One region of the Billgrantia sp. Q4P2 genome, then DNA from elsewhere that is predicted to be linked to it. Evidence: riboswitches for the same ligand, from Rfam matches in the RefSeq annotation. Region 1 holds a riboswitch; the other holds the start of a gene.
The links. A riboswitch is a leader RNA that binds a small molecule or an ion and turns the genes downstream of it on or off. The one in region 1 is predicted to bind cobalamin.
Positions count from the first base shown of each region.

Region 2: linked by a shared signal. The riboswitch ahead of ACUY1T_RS20640 (TonB-dependent receptor domain-containing protein) and the one ahead of ACUY1T_RS04875 (ATP-binding protein) in region 1 are both predicted to bind cobalamin.

Region 1 covers NZ_JBRBAI010000002.1:436,977-442,958, forward strand. The annotation lists gene cobW (cobalamin biosynthesis protein CobW) at 1-403, opposite strand, end outside; gene ACUY1T_RS04870 (cobyrinate a,c-diamide synthase) at 400-1,800, opposite strand; gene ACUY1T_RS04875 (ATP-binding protein) at 1,797-3,548, opposite strand; cobalamin riboswitch at 3,709-3,941, opposite strand; gene ACUY1T_RS04880 (ABC transporter substrate-binding protein) at 4,255-5,214, shown strand; gene ACUY1T_RS04885 (FecCD family ABC transporter permease) at 5,226-5,982, shown strand, end outside.
Region 2 covers NZ_JBRBAI010000017.1:56,206-62,187, reverse strand. The annotation lists gene cobS (adenosylcobinamide-GDP ribazoletransferase) at 1-516, shown strand, start outside; gene ACUY1T_RS20650 (histidine phosphatase family protein) at 468-1,109, shown strand; gene ACUY1T_RS20645 (bifunctional adenosylcobinamide kinase/adenosylcobinamide-phosphate guanylyltransferase) at 1,061-1,489, shown strand; cobalamin riboswitch at 1,547-1,765, shown strand; gene ACUY1T_RS20640 (TonB-dependent receptor domain-containing protein) at 1,919-3,781, shown strand; gene ACUY1T_RS20635 (cobaltochelatase subunit CobN) at 3,796-5,982, shown strand, end outside.

The DNA.
Region 1 (5,982 bases):
AGTGCTGGCGCACCTCCGGCCAGTTGAAGGCCTGCACCAGCGGCTTGGGCAGGGCCAGGCCGCTGGTCTCGATGAGGATATGGTCGATGTCGTCGCGGCGGGCCATCAGCTTCTTCATCACCGGCAGGAACTCCTCCTCCACGGTGCAGCAGATGCAGCCGTTGGCCAGCTCGAAGATGCCGCTCTCGGTTTCCATAGCGGTGGCGTCTTCTTCACAACCCTCTTCACAACTCAAGGCGCAGCCGCGCAGCAGGCTGGAATCGATGTCCTGCTCGCCGAACTCGTTGACGATGACGGCGATGCGCTTGCCGGTGACCTGGCGCAGCAGGCTGGCCAGCAGCGTGGTCTTGCCGCTGCCCAGGAAGCCGGTCACCACCGTGGCGGGGATCTTGTTCAGGTTCATCCGTGGAATTCCTGTGTGGTGATGGAGTGAGTCTCGCTGGCCTGGCCCGGCATGAACAGGCGGGCCACGGCGGCGGGGTTGTCGGGGAAGAACAGGTGCAGATAGGTCGCCGTCAGGCGGCGCTGGCGATAGATGGCCTCGCCCGGCGCGGGGTGGCGCTGGCGCCGGCCAAAGGCGATGGGCGCGGGCGTGTCCGCCGCCAGCGAACGGTGATGGGCATGGCCGCGGATCGGCCCCTCCGGCAGCTCGGCGGTCTGCATGCCCTGGCAGCCTCGCCGCCCGCGCATGGCGCCGTGGCCGGGCAGCAGCCCCAGCATGGCGTAGGTGCTGTCGTCATAGTCCGTCAGGGTTTCCAGGCAGTAGAGCATGCCGCCGCACTCGGCGAGAATCGGCTTGTCCGCGGCAAAGAAGCGGCGAATGTCCTCGCGCATGGCGTCATTTTCCGCCAGCCGTGCGGCGTGGAGCTCGGGGTAGCCACCGGGGAACCAGAGGGCGTCGCAGGACGGCAGGCCTGTGTCGGTCAGCGGCGAGAAGAAGCGCAGGGTCGCGCCCATCCCCTCCAGCAGGTCCAGGTTGGCCTGGTAGATGAAGCTGAAGGCCGCATCCCGGGCCACACCGATGATCTGGCCAGCAAGGGAATGCGTAAGCGACGACAAGGCCTGCGTCGCCTCCACGTCTGGCGCCGAAAACATGACCGGCGGCAGTTGCAACAGGGCCTCCGCCAGCCCCTCGGCCTCGAGCGCCGCGGCACCGGCCTCGAGGCGGGCCTCCAGCTCATCGCGGATCTCGTCGGCCTGCACCAGCCCCAGGTGACGCTCGGGCAGGGCCAGGGCGGTGTCCCGCGGCACCGCGGCCAGCAAGGGAATGGCGTCAGCCAGCGCCGCTTCGATCAGCTCGCGGTGGCGCCGCGAACCGCAGGCGTTGGCGATCAGCCCGGCGATGCGGATGTCGTCACGGAAGCCCGCGAGGCCGGCCACCAGTGCCGCCGCCGTCTGGGCCATGCCTTTGACGTCCATGACGATGACCAGCGGCAGGTCGAACAGGGCGGCGAGATCGGCGCTCGATGGCTCACCGTCGAACAGGCCCATGGCGCCTTCCACCAGGATCAGGTCCGCCTCGAGGGCGGCCTCGAACAGGCGCTGCCGGCAATAGGCCTCGCCGGCCATCCACAGGTCGAGCTGATCCACCGGCTGGCCTGAGGCCTGGGCCAGCACCAGGGGATCCAGGTAGTCCGGGCCGGTCTTGAAGACCCGCACCACCTTGCCCCGGTTGCGCAGCATCCGCGCCAGCGCGGCAGTTACCGTGGTCTTGCCCTGGCCCGAGGCCGGTGCGGCGATAAAGACCGCAGGGCAGGCGGCACTCGTCGGCGCCGCTCGGTTCGGATCATGCTCGGTCATGTGGCCTCCAGGCGGCGTTCCAGATGAGACAGGGGCCGGTACAGCGCACCCAACTGCTGGGCGATCTGCGTCCCCCGGCCCCGCTTGACTGCGGCCTGCTCGGTATCCACGACGATGCAGTCACCCAGCAGCGGCAGGCCATCCAGGGATTGGCGGGTACGGCCATCGGTGATGAGGTAGGTCCGCACATGCAGGCCAGGATCCTGTCGCCGCCATTGGCGAATCAGGCGCGCCGCCCGCAGGACGGCGTCGTGCAGCGGCGTGCCGCCGCCACCGTCTACGGCATCGAGCCGCTCACGCAGCGCCTTGGGGGCGCGGCGGCGTAGCAGGATAGGCGTGACGCCGCCATTGCCGAAGCTCAGCACCGCCATCTGCTGCCGGGCAGCATAGGCCTGCTGAGCCAGCCGCTCGACCAGGCCCTTGGCCCGGCCTAGCAACTGCCGGCCCAGGGTCGAAGCGGAGGTATCCAGCAGCACCAGATGCAACACCGGCTGGCCGCGGCGGGCCTTGCGATAGCGCAGCTCCCGCCAGGGCCAGCGGCCGCGGTTGGCGACCAGGGTGGCGAACCAGTCCGGCCGCCTTTCCTCGGCATGGGCCCGACGCTGGCCGGGCTGTTGCCCGCGGCGCACGGACGCGGAAGGCGCCGAGGTCGTCGGTTTCGCGCGTTTTATTGGGGAGATTTCCGGCAAATTCGCCGCCGGCACACTGACGCTTTTCTGGGTGACCGGCGGCATGGCGCCCCACTGCCCCTGCGCTTCCGAGGCCTCGGCATGATCGTCGCCGCCCCCCGGCGCCTGACCGTCGATGCCATTGCCTCCCCCGCCGGAGGGCGACGGTGGCGTGCCCGACGGCGGGGGCGGCGTATGATGCGGGGGGGAATTCGTCGTACGGCGGTGGGCCAGCACCCAGGGCTCGACGCCATCCAGGTCCTGCTGACTCACCGTGGTCGCGCCTCGCCAGGCGGCATGGGCCCGGGCGGCGCGGTGCCAGGTCACGTCTGCCCGCAGGCCCTCGACACCAGCGGCCTCGCAGCGCACCGCGATATGCTCGTAGACCCAGTTGCCGGTTGCGATCTCGGCCAGCAGGCGCTGCGCCTGGCGCAGGCGCCGGGTCAGCGCGGCCTGGGCCTCGGCATGGCTCGCCACGTAGCCCTGAGGGTCACGGTCGAAGGCCTCGCGCTGCTGCAGGATGGCCACCCGCTCCGGCACGCTCATCGCCGCGCCCTGCTCGAGACACAGGCCGAAGCGATCGAGCAACTGGGGGCGCAGCTCCCCTTCGTCGGGATTCATGGTGCCGATCAGGCTGAAGCGGGCGGGATGGGTATGGCTGATGCCATCGCGCTCGACGATGTTGGTGCCGCTCGCGGCCACATCGAGCAGCAGGTCCACCAGGGGATCCGGCAGCAGGTTGACCTCGTCGACGTAGAGCACGCCGCCATCCGCCTTGGCCAGCAGCCCCGGATGGAAAGTCGCTTCGCGCTCGGACAGCACCCGCTGCAGATCGAGGCTGCCGGTCAGGCGCTCCTCGCTGGCGCCCAGCGGCAGGGTGACGAACGGCGGACGGCGCCCTTCGGGGTCATCGGGCAGGATATCCGCCAGCGCCCGGGCCAGGGTGGATTTGGCACTGCCGCGCGGGCCGCTGATCAGCACACCCCCGACCCGGGGATCGATGGCGTTGAGCAGCAGCGCGGTCTTGAGCGCCTGCTGGCCGACCACCGCGACGAAGGGGAACTCAATCCGTGACATCATGGCCCCGGACATCATGACCACCAGGCGTGCCGACAAGCGACGTCGGAGCGAGGGCACACGAGCGCCCGGCCGATAGCCGGCAGGAACGGAAAGCTCCCGGGAAGGAGGAAAAAGGAATCATTGAGACACGCTATCCCCGATGCCCACCGCACCGTTGCTGGATGAAACGACATGACGGGCCGGTCTCCGGGCTCGAGGAGTGACGCGAATAATCGCGTCATCGCCTGCACCTTCCCGGCCTCGGAGGCTGTCCGACAGTCTCCTAAGCCAGTGGTTATCGCAGGCTACTCACTCATTACCGTTGCGGGGGCAGCGATGGGATGGGCGCAATGGCCGTACCATACTTCCCGATTATCCCCTAGGTACAGGGGCACCCGTCTCGAGTAGACCCATCCTAAAACAATTGCCGCAACAGGCGCAATTTGACCACCGGATGGCCCGACGTGGCGCGCAGGCACACCGGCCAGCAGGCTAGTCCGGCAGCGTGCTACACAAGGTTTCCCTTTAAATTGTTATGATATAACATATTAAATTCTTTCTCGCCCTGATGGCTGGCAATCGAGGCGCCGACATGCAAAATGCAGTGCTATGATCTCCGCCCACCAGGGTCAGATTGGCCAACACCCTCCCGCCACCCGGATATGACGCGATGAATTACGCTCGACGACTACTGGCAACTCTCGCTCTTTTTCCCGCAACCTTTGTCATGGCGGACAGCACCAATTACCCCCTGACATTGACGAATTGCGGCATGGAAATCAGCTTTCCATCCGCACCGGAAAGCACGGTCACCGTCGGACAATCGGCTACGGAAATTCTCTATGCACTGGGACTTTCCGAACGGGTTTCCGGGACATCCGTATGGTTCAATCCTGTGCTGCCTCAGTTCGACGAGGTCAATGCCGATATCGCACGTCTCGCCGACAACGACCCGAGTTTCGAGTCCGTCATAAGCCGCCGGCCCGACCTGGTCGCCGTCCAATACGAGTGGCACGTCGGCCCCACAGGAAGCGTGGCGAGCCGGGAGCAGTTCCATGAGCTGGGTGTCGCCACCTACATCATGCCGGCCGACTGCGACACCAAGGACAACAGCACCGGTGGCGACGGCACGCGCACCGCCGCCTTTTCGCCTGAACACGTCTATAAAGGCATCAACGAACTGGCGAGCATCTTCGATGTCCGCGAGGCCGGGGCTGCCCTGGTCGCCGACCTCCAGGCACGCGAGGCCGGCGCCATCGAGAGTGCCAGGCGCCTGGCGCTGCCGGAAGACCTGTCAGCGGTATTCTGGTTCTCCTCCCCCGCCGAGTCGGCGGATCCCTTCGCTGCCGGCCGCCTTGGCGCACCGGGCTATATGATGGACACGCTGGGCATCCACAACGTGGTGGAGTCCGATGAAGAGTGGCCAGTGGTCGGCTGGGAAACCATCGCCCGGGCCGATCCGGACATCATCGTGGTCGCCAGCATGAATCGCCGCCGCTTCCCTGCCGATGATGTCGCCAACAAACTCGAATTCCTGCATAGCGACCCCGTGACCCGCGAAATGTCGGCAGTAAAAAATGGACGCATCATCGAGATGGATGCCCATGCGATGAGCGCCACCATGCGCACGATCTTCGGTCTCGAAACGCTGGTCGAGGCCCTGTCGGCTATGCCCTTCGATCAGTGATCCTTCGACCAGTGATTTCGACCCTGACATTACGCCCGACGATACCTATTCGCTGGCACTGGGCCTGGCTGACGCCACTGATCCTGTTCGTGGCGATAATGGCCGGTACTGCCATCGGCGAAACGCCGATTTCACCGGACACGATCCTCAAGGTATTGGCCAACCGACTGTGGGGGGCGGAGCACGCGGTGGACCGGATCGACGCCGGCATCATCTGGAACTATCGCCTCAGTCGCGCCATTCTTGCCGCCTGTTGCGGGGCCGGACTGGCGCTGGCCGGTGTCGTCCTGCAGGCGCTGCTGCGCAACCCCCTGGCCGACCCCTTCCTGATGGGAATTTCCGCCGGCGCCTCCACCGGTGCCGTGGCGGTCACCATCGCCGGGCTCGGCGCCGGCGCGGTGACGCTCTCTCTCGGCGCCTTCGCCGGGGCGGGGCTGGCGTTCGGCCTGGTGGTGATGCTCGCCCATGCTGCCGGCAGTGGCACCGGTGGCGGACGCAGTACCCAGGCCGCAGGGGCTATCATCCTGGCCGGCATCGCCGGCTCGCAGCTGTTCAATGCCCTCACCGCCTTTATCATCGCCAGGTCGGCGAGCGCCGAGCAGGCGCGGGGCATCATGTTCTGGCTGATGGGCAACCTTTCCGGGGTGCGCTGGGAGGATGTCTCCCTGGGACTGCCCGCCGCCGTGGCCGGCCTGCTGGTCTGTCTCTGGTACCGGCGGGCGCTGGATGCCTTCACCTTCGGTGCCGACAGCGCCGCCTCGCTGGGCA
Region 2 (5,982 bases), on a different contig from region 1:
CTGGACGGGCTGATGGACGTGGCCGATGCCTTGGGTAGCAATGCACCCCTGGCACGGCGCTGGGAGATCATGAAGGATCCACAGGTGGGCAGCTTCGGCATCCTGGCGCTGGTCTTCCTGCTGGCCTGGAAGGGCATGCTGCTGTGGGCGCTGCTGGTTGCCGGTGCGCCCCTGGGCGTGTTGGTCGCGGTGCCGGCGCTTTCGCGGTTCGGCGCCGTGGTGCTGCTGCGCCTGGCGCCCTGCGCCCGTCGCGAGGGGCTGGCGTGGATGTGGCGCCAGCACCTCGGCCCGCGCGACCTGCCGCTGGCCCTGCTGGCGCTGGTGCCACTGTTCTGGCTGCTGCCGGGCTGGCCTTGGCTGTTCGCTGCGCTGCTCGCCTTTCTGCTGCTGTACGGTATCGCCATGACGCGCAGTTTCAACGGCATCAACGGAGATATCGTGGGTGCCGCCATCGAGGGAGGAGAACTATGGCTGTTGCTGATCGCCTGGAGCTGGTGGTCGTTCGTCATGGTCTGACGGCCTGGAACCGAGAGCGCCGCTACCAGGGTCAGCGTGACATTCCCCTGCTGCTGCCTGAGGCGCGACCCGGCTTGGACCGGCTGCGCGAGGCGCTGGCGGGGGAAGACTTCGATGCCGTGCACGCCAGTGACCTGATGCGCTGCCGTCAGACCCTGGCGCACGTGCTGGTGGGCCGGCGGATCGGCGTCGAGCCGCGCTTCGATGCGCGGCTGCGCGAGCTCGATTTCGGCGAGTACGAGGGCAAGTGCTACGAGGAACTCCAGGCGCTGCCCGCCTACCGCGCCTGGATCGACAGCGTCGGCGAGCAGGCGCCGCCCGGCGGCGAGTCCGCCCGCGCCTTGCGCATGCGCCTCGGCGAGTGGCTCGGCGACCTGCTCGCCGATGTGGAGGTGTGGGGGCTCGAGCGCGTGCTTATCGTGACCCACGGCGGCGTGATCCGTGAACTGCGCCGGCACTTCGAGGCGATCGACTTCTGGGAGGGCAGCATCGGGCAGGCCGAGGGCCGCCGGCTGACCTTCGTGCAACGAGAGGGGGAGTGGCAATGCAACTCTTCATCGGCGGTGCCTGCGCCGGCAAGCGCGACGCAGTAAGCGAGCGCTTCCCGACTGCCTGCTGGCACCGCCTGGGCACCGGCGTACCGCTTGACGGCTGGCGCGCGCCGGCCACCGCCGCCGTGCCGCTGGTGGTGACCGACTGGACGGCCTGGATCGAGGCGGCGTTCGATGCCGAGCCCGACGACGACCGCCTGCGCGGGCGGCTCGCCGCCGCGCTCGATTCCCTGACCGCCGCCGAGCGCCAGGGCGGCCTGACAGTGGTGCTGATCCTGCCCGAGATGGGGCGTGGCATCGTGCCCATGTCACCCGCGACGCGCCGACTGCGCGACCTCGCCGGCTGGCTGGCCCAGGACGCCGCCGAGCGTGCCGATGCCGTCTGGTATGTTCGTCATGGGCTGGTCAAGTCACTGAAATGAAAGGGTATGTCGTATTCGTGTACGCTTCTGTCGTTGACCCTTCCGGGGCGTGTTGCTAGGTTACGCCCACTCTCAGGTGCCCCAGGCGCGCGCAGATGCGCCGGGGTGAAACGGGAAGTCGGTGCGCTCATCTGCCAGTCCGACGCTGCCCCCGCAACGGTGATCGAGTCAAGGAAAGCCCTGCACCACTGTGCCTCTTGGCACGGGAAGGTGGCCTTTCGGGACGCTTCGCGTCCACTCGTCAGCCCGGAGACCGGCCCGAGAGTTCAGGAAACGCTGCACAACAGTGTTTCTCTCATGCCGGGTTGCGGTGGGCTACCCTGAGGCAGGGCTGGCGTCACCGTCGCCCCTCCCCCTCGATCCCTTGCCGCTCCGGCGAATACAACATTATTCGACCGTGCGGGTTGGTACGGCGAGTAAGGGAACCCCATGAAAACCAGAATCAAAGCCACTCGTGGCCTGGCAGCCTTCGGCCTGGCCCTCATTCCGCTGGCCGTCCACGCTCAGCCCGAAGCCGACAGCAACGATACCCACGTCGACCTCAACCCCCTGGTAATCACCGCCACCCTGGCGCCGCGCACTGCCGACGAAACGCTGTCGTCCGTCACGCTGCTCGACCAGGCGACCCTGCGTCGCCAGGATCCCACCAGCGTCACCGACATCTTCCGCGGTCAGCCCGGCGTGGACGTCACCACCAACGGTTCCTTCGGCAAGCAGAGCAGCGTCCTCATCCGCGGCCTGGACAATAAAGGCTCGCTGCTGATGATCGACGGTATCCGCCTGCGCTCGGCCACCACGGGCGGTGCCGCCTGGCAATTTCTCGACCCGCGGATGTTCGAACGCGCCGAGATCGTGCGCGGTCCGCGCGGCAGCCTCTACGGGGCCGATGCCGTGGGCGGTGTGGTGCAGCTGTTCACCCATCAGGCCAAGGAGGGTGGCCCGCACCCCTGGGTGTCGGCGGGCGGGGGCAGCTTCGATTCGCGCCGGCTCAGCGCCGGGCTCTCCGGCAACGAAGGCGGTACCCGCTACAGCTTCGCCGGCAGCCACTTCGCCACCGACGGCACGCCCATTCGCCGCGATGGTGAGGACAGGGGCTTCGACAATACCAGCGGACTGGCGCGCCTCTCCCACACCTTCGACAACGGTGCCGAGTTCGGTGGCCTGGCGTTGCGCGCGCGGGGCAACACCGAGATCGACAATGGCGAGACCGACTTCGTGCAGCAGGTGGCGGGTGTCTACGGGGAGGTGCCGGTCACCGACAGCTGGCGCAGTCGCCTGACCCTTAGCGAGTCACGGGACGAGCAGAACAGTCGGCGGATGATTGGCGACTCCACCTTCGATACCCGGCAGCGTACCGCACATTGGCAGAACACGCTGCGTTTCGGCCTGCACGAAGTGATCCTGGGAGCAGAATTTACCCGCGATGACGTGACGACCACGGATACCTATGTCGAGGACAGCCGTGACAACACGGCGGTGTTCGCCCAGGGACTGCTGGACTTCCATCCCGTCAGCCTGCAGGCCAGCCTGCGCCATGACGACAATGAGGCCTTCGGTGACGAGCTGACGGGCAACCTGGCGCTGGGGTACGCCCTCGACGACCGGCATACGCTGCGTGCCAGCGCCGGCACCGCCTTCCGGGCCCCGACCTTCAACGACCTGTATTACCCCTACGAGGAGAGCACGTTCTTCGGTACCACCTACGTGTTCGAAGGCAACCAGGCACTCGAGGCCGAGACGTCGACGTCCTATGAACTCGGCATTCGCGGCCAGTACCGGCCGCTGTTCTGGGACCTGGCGGTGTTCCAGACCGATGTCGATGACCTGATCGACTGGGCCAGCGACTCGCCGTCACCCAATGTCGTGCGGTATCGCCCGACCAACGTGAGCGAGGCGCGCATCCGTGGGGCGGAGCTTGCGGCCGGTGCGGAACTGGGCGACTGGACCCTGCAGGCCGCGCTCACCTATCTCGACCCGGAGGATCGCGACACCGGCAACGATCTGCCGCGGCGCGCTACCCGCAGCCTGCGCCTGGACGTCGACCGCGAGCTGGGCGACTGGTCGCTGGGCGGCTCCTGGATTGCCCAGAACCACCGCTATGACGATGTCGCCAACGAGCAGCGCCTGGCGGGCTTCGGCCTGCTCAACCTGCGCGCCGGCTGGGCCTTTGCCCCCCACTGGTCGGCGCGCCTGACCGTCGACAACGTACTCGACAAGGAGTACGAGACCGCCCGCGACTACATCAACGCCGGTCGCGCCGCCTTCCTTAGCGTGCATTTCGGAGCCCAATGATGGTACGGGTTTGCATGGCACTGCTGCTTGCCCTGCTGCCGGCGTTCGCTTCGGCAGGCACGCTGATGGGTGTCGTCTCCGAGCGCTCGGCCGCGGAACTCGCCGCCGGCGCGGCGCGCTTCCTCGATGCCTATCCCGGGCACCGCGTGATCCTGCGCACGCCGGAGCAGCTGGCCGAAACGTCTGATGCCGAGTTCACCGAGTTGCTCGACGATGCCGATGCGCTGCTGCTGGCGGCGGTCTTCGGCGAGCAGGTGGGGCGCCTGGCGCGGCTGGTCGAGACGGCGGCCGCCCGGCGCGACTTCCCGATCCTGGCCGTCAACGGTGACCGGCGCCTGACGCGCCTGTCGCGCCTGGGCGGCGAGCGCCCCCTGGCGGGGCTCGACGCGGCGGCGCTGGGTGAACTGGTGGTCGGGCCCGAGGCGGGGCAGACGCCGCGTGATCACCTGGCGGCGCAGCGCGAGCGCTTCGCCGCCCAGGCCGACTGGCTCACCGGGCGCGCCTACTACCAGGGACGCAGCCCCGAGCACCTCGATGGCCTGCTGCGCTGGCTGCTTGCCGCGGCCGGTCATGATCTGGCGGTGCCCGAACCGTCGCCGCGGGCGGCGATTCGCTACTATCGTCCAGTGCACCACGATCGCCCGGGTCACGATGGTGAAGCGCCCAGCGCTGATCCTGCCACCCTGGCGCTTGAGGCCGGCCCGGCGGTGGCGATCCTCGACCTCGACAGCGGCGACCGCCCTGGCGATCGCGAGCTGCTCGATGACGCCTGTGCGGCGTTCGAGGCACACGATATCCAGTGCGTCGCGGTGCTGGCACGCTGGGGTGGCGCCACCCTGGCGGCCCTCGAACAGTTGCCCGAGACGCTCGGTGAGGCGAGCCTGGCCGGTATCCTCAGCCTGCAGGACTTCACCCTGGGCGGGGGCGAGGGGCGGCGCGATGCCACCGCCGCGCTCGACCGGCTCGACGTGCCGGTGATCAAGGGGGTGCGCCTGGCCGAGCGTAGCGAGGCGCAGTGGCGACTCTCGCACGACGGCCTGCCGCGTGAGGCGGTGCACTACCAGCTGGCCATGCCGGAGCTGCAGGGTGCCAGCCAGCCGATGGTGCTGGCGGTGGCCGCTCCGCGCACCATCGATGAACGCACCGGCGTGGCACTGACCCTTTCGCAGCCGCTCGAGTCGCGCATCGCCGCCGTCGCCGAGCGCTTCGCGCGCTGGCAGCGCCTGCGGGCGCTGGACAACGCCGACAAGAAAGTGGCGTTGATCTACTACAACCATCCGCCCGGGCGGCAGAACGTTGGCGCCGACAACCTCGACGTGCCGGCCTCGCTCTACGAGATGCTCACCCGGCTGCGCGAGGCCGGCTACGACACCGGCGAGCTGCCGGAGAACCCGGAGGCGCTGCACGAGCTGATCCAGGCGCGCGGGGTCAACCTGCCCGAGGACCGCGGCGCCCTGGAGAGCATGGCCGGGCAGGTGCCGTCGCTTGCCGCAGAGGACTACCGCCGCTACTTCGCGACGCTGCCGGCGACCATCCGCGGCGAGCTCGTGCAGGGCCCGCTGGGCTACCTGCACGCCCGCCTCGAGCGGGCCGATACGCTGGGCGAACCGGAACTGGTCCTCGAGGTGCTGGAGCGCGTCGCCCTGGATCTGCGCCACCTCATCGAGCAGCACGACCACCCGGCCCGGGCGCGCGCCCTCGACCTGCTGGACCAGTATGTCGCGGGCTGGCAGCGGCAGCTCGCCCACGCGCAGGCCGACGGGAGCGAGGCGCTCGCGGCACTGCGCGATGCCCTGGTGGCCACTGGCATCCCCGGGCTCTCCGGCTGGGGCGAGCCGCCGGGACGTTCGATGGTCCTCAACGACGAGATGCTCTTCCCGGGGCTGCGTTTCGGCAACGTCTTCATCGGCCCGCAGCCGCCGCGCGGCTGGGAGCTGGACGAGGAGCTGCTGCACGCTAACACCACCTTCCCGCCGACCCACCAGTACCTGGGCTTCTATCACTGGCTGCGCGACCACTTCGCGGCCGACGCCCTGGTTTACGTTGGCCGTCACTCCACGCGCGAGTTCCTGCCGCGACGCCGGGCGGGACTGGCCGAGGATGACTACCCGGAGCTGCTGGGCGGCAACCTGCCGCTGGTCTACCCCTATATCGTCGACGGGGTGGGGGAAGGCATCCAGGCCAAGCGGCGAGCCCTGGGG